DNA from 2 places in the Streptomyces sp. NPDC055506 genome. Region 2 is predicted to be linked to the other one. Evidence: riboswitches for the same ligand, from Rfam matches in the RefSeq annotation. Region 2 holds a riboswitch; the other holds the start of a gene.

Region 1 (7,174 bases), on a different contig from region 2:
TTGCCGCTTGGACGCCCCGTGCATGCGCAGCCCGAAGGCGACGTTGCCGCCCACGTCCCGCTGCGGGAACAGCTGGTGGTCCTGGAACATCAGCCCGACCCCGCGCCGGTGCGCGGGCACGCCCGCCTGGTCGCGCCCGTCGAGCGACACCCGCCCGGAGTCGAGCGGCTGAAGCCCGGCCACGGCCCGCAGCAGGGTCGACTTACCGCTGCCGCTGGGCCCGAGCACGCACACGATCTCGTGCTCGGCGACCTCCAGATCGACGGCGTCCAGCACGGCCCGCCCGCCGAAACGGACCGTCGCGCCCTCCAGCGCCAGCAGCATCAGAACTCCCCTGTCCGGTCGGCGGTCCTGAGCCTCTCCAGCACCAGCAGGGCCACGGCGCACACCACCATCAGAATCGTCGAAAGGGCCATCGCCTGGCCGTAGTTGAGCTCCCCGGGCCGGCCCAGAAGCCGCGCCACGGCCACCGGCAATGTCGGATTGTCGGGCCGCGCGATGAACACCGTCGCCCCGAACTCCCCGAGCGACACCGCGAAGGCGAACCCGGCGGCGATCAGCAGCGCCCGCCGCACCATCGGCAGGTCCACCTCCCGCCACACCCGCCAGGGCGAGGCCCCCAGCACCGAGGCCGCCTCCCGCAGCCGCGCGTCCACCGCCCGCAGCACGGGCAGCATGGTCCGCACGACGAACGGCACCCCGACCAGCGCCTGCGCGAGCGGCACCAGGATCCACGAGGACCTCAGATCCAGCGGCGGCTCGTCGAGGGCGATCAGGAACCCGAAGCCGACGGTCACCGCGGACACTCCGAGCGGCAGCATCAGCAGCGCGTCGAAGCCGCGCACGAACCGCCCGGCGTCCCTGCGGGTGAGCGCGACGGCGGCGAGGCCGCCGATCACCACGGCGATGACGGTGGCGGCGACGGCGTACTCCAGCGAGTTGCCGATCGCCTCGATCGGCGGCACCAGGAACACCCCTCCGTCGGCCCTGGTCAGCGCGCGGTAGTAGCCGAAGCGGGGCGCGTCCAGGGACCGCTGGACCAGCACGGCGAGCGGCAGCACAAGCAGCACGACGATCGTCAGCAGCACCCCGCCCAGCAGCGCCCACTGCCCGGCGCCGCGCGGCCGGCGCGCGGTCACCGACGCGTCCACCAGCCGCAGCGCGGTCTCCCGCCGCCGTACGGTCCAGGCGTGCAGGGCGAGGACGGCGCCCACGGCGACGAACTGAATCAGCGTCAGCACGGCCGCCGTGGACAGGTCGAAGATCTCCGACGTCTGCCGGTAGATCTCCACCTCCAGGGTCGAGAAGGTGGGCCCGCCGAGGATCTGGACGACACCGAAGGAGGTGAAGGTGAACAGGAAGACCATGAGCGCGGCGGCGGCCACGGCCGGGGCGAGGGCGGGGAGCGTCACCTGCCGCCAGGCCTTCAGCGGGGACGCCCCGAGCATCCGCGCGGCCTCCTCCTGCCGCGGGTCGAGCTGTGCCCAGAGCCCGCCGACGGTCCGTACGACGACCGCGTAGTTGAAGAAGACGTGCGCGAGCAGGATCGCCCACACGGTGGTGTCGAGCCGTACGCCCCACAGCTCGTCGAGCAGCCCGCCCCGCCCGACCAGCGCCAGGAACGCCGTACCGACGACGACCGTGGGCAGCACGAACGGGACGGTCACGGCCGCCCGCAGCACCTGCTTGCCCCGGAAGTGGAAGCGCGCGAAGACGTACGCGCCGGGGAGCGCGATCAGCAGGGTGAGCGCGGTGGAGACGAGCGCCTGCCAGGTGGTGAACCACAGGACGTGCCGGACGTCGGACTGCGCCAGCACCTCCCCGATCCGCCCGAACCGCCAGGCCCCGTCGACCTTCAGGCCGCGCGCGACGATCGCGGCGACGGGATAGGCGAAGAAGGCGGCGAAGAACGCGACGGGCAGGGCCATGAGCCCGAGCCGCGCCGCGCTCCCGCGCCGGTCCTCGCGGACGGCTGCCCGGCTTACTTCAGTACGAGTGAGGTCCACGACTTGACCCACTGATCACGGTTGTCGGCGATCTTCGCCGGGTCCATGGTCTCGGGATCCTCGGCCTGCGGCCCGAACTTCACGAACTCCGGCGGCACCTGGGCGCCCTCGCGCACCGGATACACGAACATGTTGAGCGGCATGTCCTCCTGGAACCGCTGGGAGACCAGGAAGTCGAGGAACGCCTTGCCCCCCTCGCTGTTCTTCGCGTTGCTCAGCAGCCCGGCGTACTCGACCTGCCGGAAGCAGGTGCCCTGCGCGACCCCGGTCGGCGCCTCGCTGGGCTTGGGGTCGGCGTAGACGACCTCGACGGGCGGCGAGGAGGCGTACGACACGACGAGCGGCCGGTCGCCCTTGGCCTTCTTGCCTCCGGCCGAGCCGGAGAACTCCTCGTTGTAGGCCTGCTCCCAGCCGTCGACGACCTTCACGCCGTTGGCCTTGAGCTTCTTCCAGTAGCCCTCCCAGCCCCCGTCGCCGTACTTGGCGGCGGTGCCGAGCAGGAAGCCGAGCCCGGGCGAGGAAGCGGAGGCGTTCTCGGTCACGAGCAGGTTCTTGTACTGGGGCTTGACCAGGTCGTCGAAGCTCTTCGGCGGCTCCAGCTCGTGGTCGGCGAAGTACTTCTTGTCGTAGTTGACGCAGATGTCGCCGGTGTCGACGGGCGTGACCCGGTGCTTGTCCTGGTCGGCCCGGTACTCGGCCTTGATCTGCTCGGAGCCCTTCGCCTCGTACGGCTGGAACAGCCCGTTGTCGAGGGCCCGTGACAGCAGGGTGTTGTCGACGCCGAAGAAGACGTCGCCCTGCGGGTTGTCCTTGGTCAGGATCGCCTTGTTCACGGCTTGCCCGGCGTCGCCGTCCTCCAGGACGTTGACCTTGTAGCCGGACTGCTTCTCGAAGGCGGCGATGACGCCCTTGGACGCGGCCCACGAGTCGTGGCTGACGAGGGTCACGGTCTTGGAGTCGCCGGACCCCTCGTCGCCGCCGGACGACCCGCACGCGGCGAGCGCGCCGGCCATCCCGAGCCCGACGACCACAGCCGTCAGCCGCTTTCTCTTGATGCCCACTGGATTCCTCCTGGATGACCAGGAGAAGACGCGGCCCCGCCCGGGAACTCAGGGGTCCCGGGCAGGGCGCAACAGCTCGAGTGATGACCGATCTCCCTACCCAGAATGACCTGGGCCAGGTTCGGAGGGTCTGCGGCCGTGTGCCGCACTCTCAGCGCTGTGGCGCTCCCCTGTCGGAATATGAAGGTGTATGTACGACGGTCAGACTACCGTTCGGTGGCCGCGAGCTGACCACACGCCCCGTCGATCTCCTGTCCACGGGTGTCCCGGATCGTCACCGGCACACCATGGGCGGCGATGGCCTCCACGAACGCCTTCTCGTCCTCGGGCCGCGAGGCGGTCCACTTCGACCCCGGCGTCGGGTTCAGCGGAATGAGATTGACATGCACGGGCTTGCCCTTGAGCAGCCGCCCGAGCCGGTCACCACGCCAGGCCTGGTCGTTGATGTCCCGGATCAGCGCGTACTCGATGGACAGCCGCCGCCCGGACTTGGCGCTGTACTCGAACCCGGCGTCCAGGACCTCCCGGACCTTCCACCGCGTGTTCACGGGGACGAGGGTGTCGCGCAGCTCGTCGTCGGGCGCGTGCAGCGAGATGGCGAGCCGGCACTTGAAGCCCTCGTCGGCGAACCGGTGGATCGCCGGCACGAGACCGACCGTCGAGACGGTGATCCCGCGCTGCGAGAGCCCCACCCCGTCGGGCTCGGGGTCGGTGAGCCGCCGGATGGACCCGATGACCCGGTTGTAGTTCGCGAGCGGCTCACCCATGCCCATGAACACGATGTTGCTGAGCCGCGCCGGACCGCCGGGAACCTCGCCGTCCCGCAGCGCCCGCATGCCGTCGACGATCTGGTGCACGATCTCGGCGGTGGACAGATTCCGGTCCAGACCCGCCTGCCCGGTCGCACAGAACGGGCAGTTCATCCCGCAGCCCGCCTGCGAGCTGATGCACATGGTCACCCGGTCCGGATAACGCATCAGCACGGACTCGACGAGCGTCCCGTCGAACAGCCGCCACAGCGTCTTGCGCGTGGTGCCCTGGTCGGTCGACAGATGCCGCACGACGCTCATCAGCTCGGGCAGCAACGCCTCCCGCAGCTTCCCCCGGGCACCGGCCGGAATATCGGTCCACTGCTCCGGCTCGTGCGCGTACCGCGCGAAGTAGTGCTGCGAGAGCTGCTTGGCACGAAACGGCTTCTCCCCGACAGCCGCAACGGCCTCCTTGCGCTCGGCAGGAGTGAGGTCGGCGAGATGCCGCGGCGGCTTCTTGGCTCCGCGGGGGGCGACGAAAGTGAGTTCTCCGGGCTTAGGCATGGCCCACCCAGTGTCGCAGATCGTCAGCGGTGGCCCGTGCCCCGCCCGCGGCACCCGGAGAGAGGCGTTCTAGTCGCCCGTGTGTTCCAGCCGGTTCTTGAGGAGCTGCTCGTTGCGCGGGAGTTCCTTGCGGACCTGGGGGCGGACGACGAGCGGTACCAGGACCTTGCCGACGCCGTGGCCCTCGATGTCGACGTCGATCGTCACGTGGGAGCGCTGCCCCTCGTCGAACGACTCGACCTCGCCGTGCACCCGCGGCCGGACGGGTCCGTCGACACCGCGCATGCCCCAGCTGTGCGGTGGGTCGTACTCCGTGACCTCCATGGTCATCGGCATCACACGGCGACCGATGTGCCGGGTGACCCGGACCCGGGAGCCGATGCCGAAGGGCCCCTCGTCGAGGCGTTCCGCGGACACGGCGCTCAGTTGCCACTCCGGCATGCGCGGGGTGTCCATGACGTAGTCGTAGACGTCCTCGGGACGCCGGTCGACATCGATGCTCTGTCGAATGATGGACATGATGTCCCCCTTTGCGACCTACACCTGAATCGTCCCACTCAGGACCCTCCGGTGCCTCCCGGAACGACAGCGAGCTCCCGCCCACAAGGACGGGAGCTCGCTGGATCGGGTCCGCTCAGCCGGATCCGACGAAGAGTACGAGCAGCAGCCACACCACCGGAGCCGTCGGCAGCAGCGAGTCCAAACGGTCCATGCTGTATCCATGTGCCGCTACCGCGGCGCGGCGCCGTGACCTGACTTCAGCCGGATCCAACAAAAAGCACGAACAACAGCCACACCACCGGAGCCGTCGGCAGCAGCGAGTCCAAACGGTCCATGATGCCGCCGTGACCGGGCAGCAGCGTGCCCATGTCCTTGATGCCGAGGTCCCGCTTGATCATGGACTCGCCGAGGTCGCCGAGCGTGGCGGTGACCGCGACCGCGAGGCCGAGCACCAGGCCTTGCCACCAGGCACCGTCCTCGATGAGGAACTGCATGCACAGCGCCCCCGCGACCATGGCGAAGGAGACCGCGCCGAGCAGGCCCTCGCGGGTCTTGCCGGGGCTGATGCGCGGGGCGAGCTTGGTCCGGCCGAAGCGCCAGCCGACGGCGTAGGCACCGGTGTCGCTGACGACGGTGAGCAGCAGGAAGGTGAGCACCCGCTGCGGCCCGTCGTCCGCGGTCAGCATCATCGCGACGAACGTCGCCAGGAACGGCACGTAGAACGCCGCGAAGACGCCCGCCGTGACGTCCCTGAGGTAGCCCTCGGGCGGTTCCGTCATGCGCCAGACGAGCACGGCCAGCGCGGTGAGCGCCATGGCGACCCAGGCGCCCTCGGCGCCTCGGACGTACCCGGAGACGACCATCGCGGCACCGCCGAGCGCGAGCGGAACGAGCGGCGCCCGGATGCCTTTGCGCTCGTCCAGCCGCTTGGTCAGCTCCCACAGGCCCACCACGACGGCGACCGCGACGACGCCGACGAACACGGCCTTGACGACGAACAGCGACGCGACGATCACCGTGCCGAGGCCGACCCCGACTCCTATCGCGGCACTCAGGTCGCGGCCCGCGCTCTTCTTCGGCGGCTTGGGTGCCGGCTGCGAGGCGTCGGGCATGGGTTCCGGATTCGTCTCGTTTCGGACCGGGGGGCCGCTCAGCCGAGCAGCCCTCCGGCCGTCATCCTGGTTTTCGCCGTGGTCGGCTACGTCAGGCACGATGGGCATGGGGCGAGTCTGAGGCGCTTCATACGCATCGTATGCGGGACCCGCCGGAGCGGCTCCCTGGACGTGCCCATGGCCAGGACTCTGGACATGGCCCGGGCTCTGGACGTGCCCGTGGCCATGCCCTTGGTCGGTGGGACCCCAGTACCCGGCCTGTGGCGGCGCCCCCCAGGAAGAGTCGTTCATCAGACCTCGAGCAGCTCCGCTTCCTTGTGCTTCAGGAGCTCGTCCACCTGCGTGACGTACTTCGCGGTGGTGTCATCGAGCTCCTTCTCCGCACGGCGGCCCTCGTCCTCGCCGACCTCGCCGTCCTTGATCAGCTTGTCGATGGCTTCCTTGGCCTTGCGGCGCACGGAGCGAATCGAGATCTTCGCGTCCTCGCCCTTGCCCTTGGCGACCTTGATGTACTCGCGGCGGCGCTCCTCGGTCAGCTCGGGGAACACCACTCGGATGATGTTGCCGTCGTTGCTCGGGTTGACGCCCAGGTCGGAGTCGCGGATCGCCTGCTCGATGTTGCGCAGGGCCGTCTTGTCGAACGGGGTCACTACCGCCATGCGCGGCTCCGGCACGGAGAACGAAGCCAGCTGGTTGATCGGCGTCGGCGCGCCGTAGTAGTCGGCCACGATCTTGTTGAACATCGCCGGGTGCGCACGGCCGGTGCGGATCGCGGCGAAGTCCTCCTTGGCGACCACGACGGCCTTCTCCATCTTCTCCTCGGCCTCGAGGAGGGTCTCTTCGATCACCACTTGCTCCTGCGTGTCTTGAGTAGGCCCGGCTGCGGTTCCATGTGGGGCGGCGGCCGGCTGCGTCGCGTCTTCTTCCTGCACGGTTCCCGACCGGCAGGACATTGTCCATCCCCCGGCCCGGCTCCGTCCCGTCCGTCCCCCGGACGGGGTGGTGCGGGCCGGTCCTCAGTCCCGGCCGGCCGCGTCCCCGACGAGCGTGCCGATCTTCTCACCCTTGACGGCGCGCCCGATGTTGCCCTCCGCCAGCAGCTCGAAGACCACGATCGGGAGCTTGTTGTCGCGGCACAGCGTGACGGCCGTGGCGTCGGCGACCTTCAGGTCGCGCGTGAT
Region 2 (7,174 bases):
CCCTGGTCGAAGACCTGCACCACGTTCGGATGGGCCAGTCGGGCGACGGACTTCGCCTCGCGGATGAACCGCTCGACGAATGAGCTGTCGACGGCGAGCGAGGGGTGCATCACCTTGAGCGCGAGAACGCGGTCCAGCCGGGTGTCCACAGCCCGGTAGACCGTCGCCATCCCGCCGACGGCGATCCGCGCGTCGATGCGATACCGGCCGTCGAGCACCTGCCCGACCAAGGGGTCCTGAAGGGTCGTGTCCACGGAGGCGAGTGTACGAGCCACGACCGACAGCCCGCCGCCCCGTCCGGATTCGCGCCGGTACTGCGACTGACCTGTGACGTGTGCCCTACCTGCCTGGCCTGCGGGCAGGCGTGCCGCTCGGGGCGGCACGGGTGGGCGGTGGGGGTCCCCCCGCTCGAGCGAAGCCGAGAGTGGGGGAGGCACCCCGCACCGCCGGGCCGCGGACCCACCCGACCTCAGCGGCCTCGCACAGCTACTGAAAAGCAGGTCGCTCCGGATCCAGCACAGCCATGCCCTCACCCGGCGACGACGCCTCCGCGAAATGCCGCCGCGGGATGCGCCCGGCCCGGTACGCCAGCCGTCCCGCCTCCACGGCATGCCGCATCGCGTCGGCCATCAGCACCGGCTCCTGCGCCCGCGTCACCGCCGAGGCGAGCATCACACCCGCGCAGCCCAGCTCCATCGCCAGCGCCGCGTCCGACGCCGTACCGGCGCCGGCGTCCAGGATCACCGGCACACGCGCGTGCTCGGTGATCAGCTGGAAGTTGTGCGGGTTGCGGATGCCGAGCCCGGAGCCGATCGGCGAGCCGAGCGGCATGATCGCCGCACAGCCGGCGTCCTCCAGCTTCCGCGCCAGCACGGGGTCGTCATTGGTGTACGGCAGCACCGTGAACCCGTCGTCGACCAGCGTCTCGGCCGCCTCCAGCGTCTCGATCGGGTCCGGCAGCAGCGTGCGCTCGTCGGCGATGACCTCCAGCTTGACCAGGTCCGTGCCGAGGGCCTCGCGCGCGAGACGGGCTGTGAGGACGGCCTCTCCGGCGGTGAAGCAGCCCGCCGTGTTGGGCAGCACCCGGATGCCGAGCCGGTCCAGGACGGAGAGCACGGAACCGTGCACCGAGGGGTTCACCCGGCGCATCGCGACCGTCGTCAGCTCCGTCCCCGAGGCGACCAGGGAACGCTCCAGCACGTCGAGGCTGGGAGCCCCGCCCGTACCCATGATCAGGCGGGACGTGAAGGACGTACCACCGAGGACAAACGGATCGTCGGCCATGGTCAGCCTCCTTGGACGGCGGTGAGGACTTCCACGCGGTCTCCCTCGGCGAGGGACGTGGCCGGCCACTGCGCGCGCGGGACGACGGTTTCGTTGAGGGCGGCGGCCACTCCGGAGGGTGAGGCGGTGAGCGACCTCACGACGGCGTCGAGAGCCGTGCCGGGCCGGACGTCCCGGGGCTCCCCGTTGACCGAGATGTTCATACGGGCTGCTCCGTGAGTGCGGTGGCGGTACTGAAGCGCTTCGGGGTGAAGGGACGGGCCTCCTCGGGGAGTTCGCCCGCCGTCAGGGCGTGCGCCATGGCGTCGCCGGTCACCGGGGTGAGCAGGACACCGTTGCGGTAGTGCCCGGTGGCCAGCAGCAGACTCTCGAGCCCGGTCGGGCCGAGCAGCGGCGCGTTGTCGGGGGAGCCGGGCCGCAGTCCTGCCCGGGTCTCCGTGAACGGCAGCTCGGTGATGCCGGGTACCAGCTCGTGCGCGTCGCGCAGCAGCTCGTACACGCCGCCCGCGGTCACGGTGGTGTCCCAGCCCGTTTCCTCGCTGGTCGCCCCGATGACCAGCTCGCCGCTCTCGCGCGGCACCAGATAGACATGGCTGCCGCGCACGACCGCGCGCACGGTCCGGCTCAGGAAGGGGCCGTGCCGCCCCGGCATGGTCAGCCGTACGACCTGCCCCTTCACCGGCCGCACGGGAGGCAGCACATCCTCGGGGACGCCCGCGAGCCGCCCGCTGAGGCTGCCCCCGGCCAGCACCACCTGCCCGGCGTCCAGGGCGGTCCCGTCGGCCGTGACGACGCCCGCTGCCCGGTCCCGTACGACGGTGAGGCGCTCCGCCCACGCCCGGTGGAAGACCACCCCCGCCCGCTCGCACGCCGTCGCCAGCGCCCCCGACAGCCGCCGCGGGTCGATCTGGTGGTCGCCGTCGACCCGCAGCCCGCCGCGCACGCCCGGCGCGAGCATCGGCTCCAGGCGACGGCACTCCCGCCCCGACAGCCACTGCGACTCCAGGCCGGACTGCTGCTGCAGGGCGTGGAGTTCGCGCAGATGCGCCCGGTCGTCGGCGTCCAGGGCGACGGCGAGCGTGCCGCAGCGGCGGTAGCCGAGGTCGTGGTCCGTGAGGTCGGTGAGCTCGGCGGCGAAGTCCGGATAGCGCCGGGCGGAGGCGAGGTTCAGGCCGAGCAGGGTCTGCTCGCCGTAGTGCAGTTCCGTGACGGCGGCCAGCATGCCGGCCGCCACCTGTGCTGCCCCGCCGCCCGGCTCGGGGTCCACCACGGCCGTGGCGAGCCCGCGTTGTGCGGCCCGCCACGCGGTGACCAGGCCGATGATGCCGCCCCCGATGACGAGGACGTCTGACGTTCGCGTACGCGACATGGGCGTCCAGCCCCTCCCTTCGCCGGCATGACCCGGATCAGGTTCGTACGGTCGGAGGCCGCCAGCCTCCCTCTCAGCCCGGTGCGTCCGGGCTCCCGCGAGTGCTCTACGTTGGCCACCCTAGCCCGATGCCGTATGCCGCAGTAAGGGAGCCTCAGCGCATGGCCCGATCCCTCGATGGTCTTCTCCTCGCCCCGGTCGCCGACCAGGCGCCTGGCCAGGTGGGGACCCGCACCCGGTTCACGTACCACGAGAAGGACGGCGAGATCTGGGCCGAGTACACCGGCGGCGACGTCGTACGCGGCCACCTCGTGGGTACCCGGGAAGGTGACCGGCTGGACTTCCGGTACGTACAGCTCAAGCAGGACGGAACCACCTCCTCGGGGCACTGTGTGTCGACGGTCGTGGAGCTGCCCGGCGGGCGGGTGCGGCTGGAGGAGACGTGGGAGTGGGAGTCGCAGCAGGGCAGCGGGACGAGCGTTGTGGAGCAGGTCACTGCGCATGAGCACTGACTGACAAAACGTCAGGTGTCTATGGTGATCAGGTGAGCGAGCAGACGCAGGAAGCAGGTCCGTCCGCGCCGCGGCGCGTGGTCGTGGCGGGTGCGGGCATGGCCGGTGTGCAGACCGCGGTCGCCCTGCGGGAGCAGGGCTTCACCGGCACCGTGGTCCTCCTCGGCGCCGAGCCCCACCAGCCCTACGACCGGCCCCCGTTGTCCAAGGCCGTCCTGCTGGGCAAGGCCGAGGGCTCCGCCTTCGACCTCGACTTCGAGGCCCTCGGCATCGAGCTGCGACTCGGCTGCGAGGTGCTGGGCCTGCGCCCCGGCGACCACGAGCTGGACACCGAGGACGGGCCTGTGCCGTACGACGCCCTCGTCGTCGCGACCGGCGCCGAACCGGTCCGGCTGCCCGGCGCGGAGGGCGTGCCGGGCGTGCATCTGCTGCGCACCCTGGACGACGCCGAGCGGCTGCGGCCCGTGCTGGCCCGCAAGCACGACATCGTGGTCGTCGGCGCGGGCTGGATCGGCGCCGAGTTCGCCACCGCCGCGCGCGAGGCCGGCTGCGCGGTGACCGTCGTGGAGGCCGCCGAACGGCCGCTCGCCGGGGCACTGCCCGCCGAGGTCGCGGCCCCGATGGCCGGCTGGTACGCCGACGCGGGCGCGGTGCTGCGCACCCACGCGCGCGTGGCGCGCGTCGAGCCCGGGGCGGTGCTCCTCGACGATGGCACCCGGCTGCCCGCGGGCGCGGTCGTGGTCGGCATCGGCGCCCGCCCCGCCACGGCGTGGCTGGCCGGTTCCGGAGTGGAGCTCGGTCCTCAGGGCGAGATCATCTCCGACCAGCACCTGCGGACCTCGGCGCCGGACGTGTACGCCGTCGGCGACTGCGCATCCTTCCCCTCGGGGCGGTACGGCGAGCGCCTCCTGGTGCACCACTGGGACAACGCACTCCAGGGGCCGCGCACGGTGGCCCTGAACATCGTCGGCCGGGCCTCGGGGGAGACCCCGGCGGTGTACGACCCGGTGCCGTACTTCTGGTCCGAGCAGTTCGGGCGGTTCGTGCAGTACGCCGGACACCACGCCGGCGCCGACACGACCCTGTGGCGGGGCGACCCGGCCGGGCCGGCCTGGACGGTCTGCTGGCTCCGCGGGGACCGGCTGGTCGCCCTGCTGGCGGTGGGCCGGCCCCGGGACCTGGCGCAGGGGCGTCGCCTGATCGAGTCGGGCGCCGCCATGAATCCGGTACTGCTGGAGGACCCGGCGAGGCCGCTGAAGGCGGCGACGGCGTAGCTGTCCGGGGCGCTGTCGGGGGGCCTGTTGTCCGCCCAGGTGGGCCGGGCTGACTTCCGACTGTCAGTGGCGGATGGCAGGCTGGTTTCCGTGACCGAGATTGACGCAAAGATCGATGCTCTCGTCCCCGCCTGGCTCACCCTCCCCGACATCGCCGAACAGTTCGGTGTCGAGGTGACGCGTGTGCGGCAGCTGGTCAAGGACGGCCAGCTCATCGCCGTACGCCGAGGTGAGAACCGCGCGCTGCACGTCCCCGCCGCCTTCATCGACGGGGAGAAGGTCGTCAAGGGCCTGTCCGGGACCCTGACGCTCCTGCGGGACGACGGCTTCACGGACGAGGAGATGCTGGAGTGGCTCTTCACCCCCGACCCGAGCCTGCCCGGCACCCCGGCGCAGGCACTGAGTGAGAATCGCGGCACGGAGGTGAAGCGCCGCGCCCAGGCGCTCGCGGTCTGACCCGACCTCGACCGAACAAACCGTCCGGTGCCGTGCGAGCGGGGCCGGACCCGAAGATCTGCCCGGTGTGAGGGCCGGGGCCCGTGGGGCCACGGTCCGGGGGTGGCTCGCGCCCGCTCGGGGCGTGGGCCACCGCCCGCCCGGCGCCGACACCGGCACGGGCGCCCTGGGTGCCCGGCAATTCCACAGGCCCGGGTGCCTCTCGCGCCCTTATGCCACCGGCTCGGGTGCGACTCGCGCCCGTTCACCACAGGCCCGGGTGCGACTCGGGCCGTTACGCCACCGGCCCGGGTGCGTCTCGCACCTGGGTGCCACCGGTCCGGGTGCGACTCGCGCCCGTACGCCACCGCCACCGGCACGGGTGTCCGCACCCGCACGCCACCGACACCCAGGGGGTCACGCATGCCCGACACCGCCACCACCGCACGGGCCCAGCTCGCCGACGCCCGGGTCTACCTCTGCACCGACGCCCGCAAGCGGCAGGGCGATCTCGAGGAGTTCCTCGATGCCGTGCTGGCCGGCGGGGTCGACATCGTGCAGTTGCGGGACAAGGGCATGGAGGCGGGCGAGGAGCTGGAGCACCTGGCGGTATTCGCCGACGCCTGCGCCCGGCACGGCAAGCTCCTCGCGGTGAACGACCGCGCCGACGTCGCCCACGCCGCCGGCTCCGACGTGCTGCACCTCGGCCAGGGCGACCTCCCGGTCCCGTCGGCCCGCGCGATCCTCGGCGACGACGTCCTGATCGGCCGCTCCACGCACGCCGAGACCGAGGCCGCCGCGGCCGCCGCCCAGGACGGCGTGGACTACTTCTGCACCGGCCCGTGCTGGCCCACCCCCACCAAGCCCGGCCGCCACGCCCCCGGCCTGGACCTGGTCCGGTACACCGCCGCCCTCGGCACCGACCGCCCCTGGTTCGCCATCGGCGGCATCGACCTCGGCAACCTCGACCAGATCCTGGAGGCGGGCGCCCGGCGCGCCGTCGTCGTACGGGCGATCACCGAGGCCGACGACCCGGGAGCGGCGGCCACCGAGTTCGCGAAGAGGCTGCGGGAGAAGTAGTCCGACGGTCGGACGGATGTCCAAGGGGTGGACAGCAAGTACACAAATCGGGCAAATATCGATGCCCGGTTGGGTGACCGACCGCCCCTGGCTAACCTGCCGGTATGGCCCTCGGCACCGCATCCATCAGGTCGGACCACGCACGCACCGTCCGAGACATGCTCGCGACAGGCAAGACGACGTACTCGTTCGAGTTCTACGCGCCCAAGACCCCGAAGGGCGAGCGGAACCTGTGGAACGCCCTGCGCCGGGTCGAGGCGGTGGCGCCCGACTTCGTCTCCGTGACCTACGGCGCGGGCGGTTCCACCCGCGCGGGCACGGTCAAGGCGACCGAGGCGATCGCCTCCGACACCACCCTCACCCCGATCGCGCACCTCACGGCCGTCGACCACTCGGTCGCCGACCTGCGCAACATCATCGGCCAGTACGCCGACGCCGGGATCCGCAACATGCTCGCCCTGCGCGGCGACCCGCCCGGCGACCCGATGGGCGACTGGGTGCCGCACCCGCGCGGGCTCGCCTACGCTGCCGAACTGGTCGAGCTGATCAAGGCGTCCGGCGACTTCTGCGTGGGCGTCGCCGCCTTCCCCGCGATGCACCCGCGTTCCAGCGACTGGGACGCCGACGTCCGCCACTTCGTGGACAAGTGCCGCGCGGGCGCGGACTACGCGATCACGCAGATGTTCTTCCAGCCGGAGGACTACCTGCGGCTGCGCGACCGGGTCGCGGCAGCGGGCTGTGACACCCCGATCATCCCCGAGATCATGCCGATCGCCAGTGTGAAGTCGCTGGCGCGGATCCCCTCCCTCACCAACGCCGTGTTCCCGGCCGCCCTGAAAGAGCGGATCCTCACAGCAAAAGACGATCCGGCCGCTGTACGCTCCATTGGGATCGAATTCGCCACGGAGTTCTGTGCTCGGCTGCTCGCCGAGGGAGTGCCCGGCTTGCACTTCATCACGCTCAACAACTCCACGGCGACCCTGGAAATCTACGAGAACCTGGGCCTGCACCACCCATCGCAGGCCTAGACCGTTCGCACCGGTATACGACACACTGCGTAGCGGCCACTGGGAGAGGGGCGAACATGGGCTGGGCGGTCCTCTACATCGCGTTCGGCGTCGTCGCGCTGTGGCTGCTGGGCGAGGTGCTGTTGCAGTACAAGGCGCGGCTGCGCTGGCGGCTGCTGGCCTTCGCCGGCTTCCTCGGCGTCGTCGTCGGTG

The links. Region 2 has a riboswitch for thiamine pyrophosphate ahead of thiO (glycine oxidase ThiO). Riboswitches for the same ligand answer to the same signal wherever they lie in the genome.
Region 1: it holds a riboswitch for thiamine pyrophosphate, as region 2 does, so the genes downstream of both, ACWIF2_RS20405 (thiamine ABC transporter substrate-binding protein) here and thiO (glycine oxidase ThiO) in region 2, are expected to answer to the same signal.

The regions. Positions count from the first base shown of each region.
Region 1 is NZ_JBSHKH010000050.1:24,155-31,328, reverse strand. It holds gene ACWIF2_RS20415 (ABC transporter ATP-binding protein) at 1-324, opposite strand, end outside; gene ACWIF2_RS20410 (ABC transporter permease) at 324-2,006, opposite strand; gene ACWIF2_RS20405 (thiamine ABC transporter substrate-binding protein) at 1,982-3,019, opposite strand; TPP riboswitch at 3,143-3,249, opposite strand; gene rlmN (23S rRNA (adenine(2503)-C(2))-methyltransferase RlmN) at 3,274-4,380, opposite strand; gene ACWIF2_RS20395 (SRPBCC family protein) at 4,450-4,899, opposite strand; gene ACWIF2_RS20390 (phosphatidate cytidylyltransferase) at 5,139-6,101, opposite strand; gene frr (ribosome recycling factor) at 6,284-6,841, opposite strand; gene pyrH (UMP kinase) at 7,010-7,174, opposite strand, start outside.
Region 2 is NZ_JBSHKH010000098.1:7,632-14,805, forward strand. It holds gene pknB (Stk1 family PASTA domain-containing Ser/Thr kinase) at 1-254, opposite strand, end outside; gene ACWIF2_RS29340 (thiazole synthase) at 487-1,284, opposite strand; gene thiS (sulfur carrier protein ThiS) at 1,287-1,487, opposite strand; gene thiO (glycine oxidase ThiO) at 1,484-2,653, opposite strand; TPP riboswitch at 2,651-2,762, opposite strand; gene ACWIF2_RS29355 (hypothetical protein) at 2,815-3,165, shown strand; gene ACWIF2_RS29360 (NAD(P)/FAD-dependent oxidoreductase) at 3,198-4,439, shown strand; gene ACWIF2_RS29365 (Rv2175c family DNA-binding protein) at 4,530-4,895, shown strand; gene thiE (thiamine phosphate synthase) at 5,298-5,954, shown strand; gene metF (methylenetetrahydrofolate reductase [NAD(P)H]) at 6,059-6,982, shown strand; gene ACWIF2_RS29380 (SCO2102 family sporulation regulator) at 7,039-7,174, shown strand, end outside.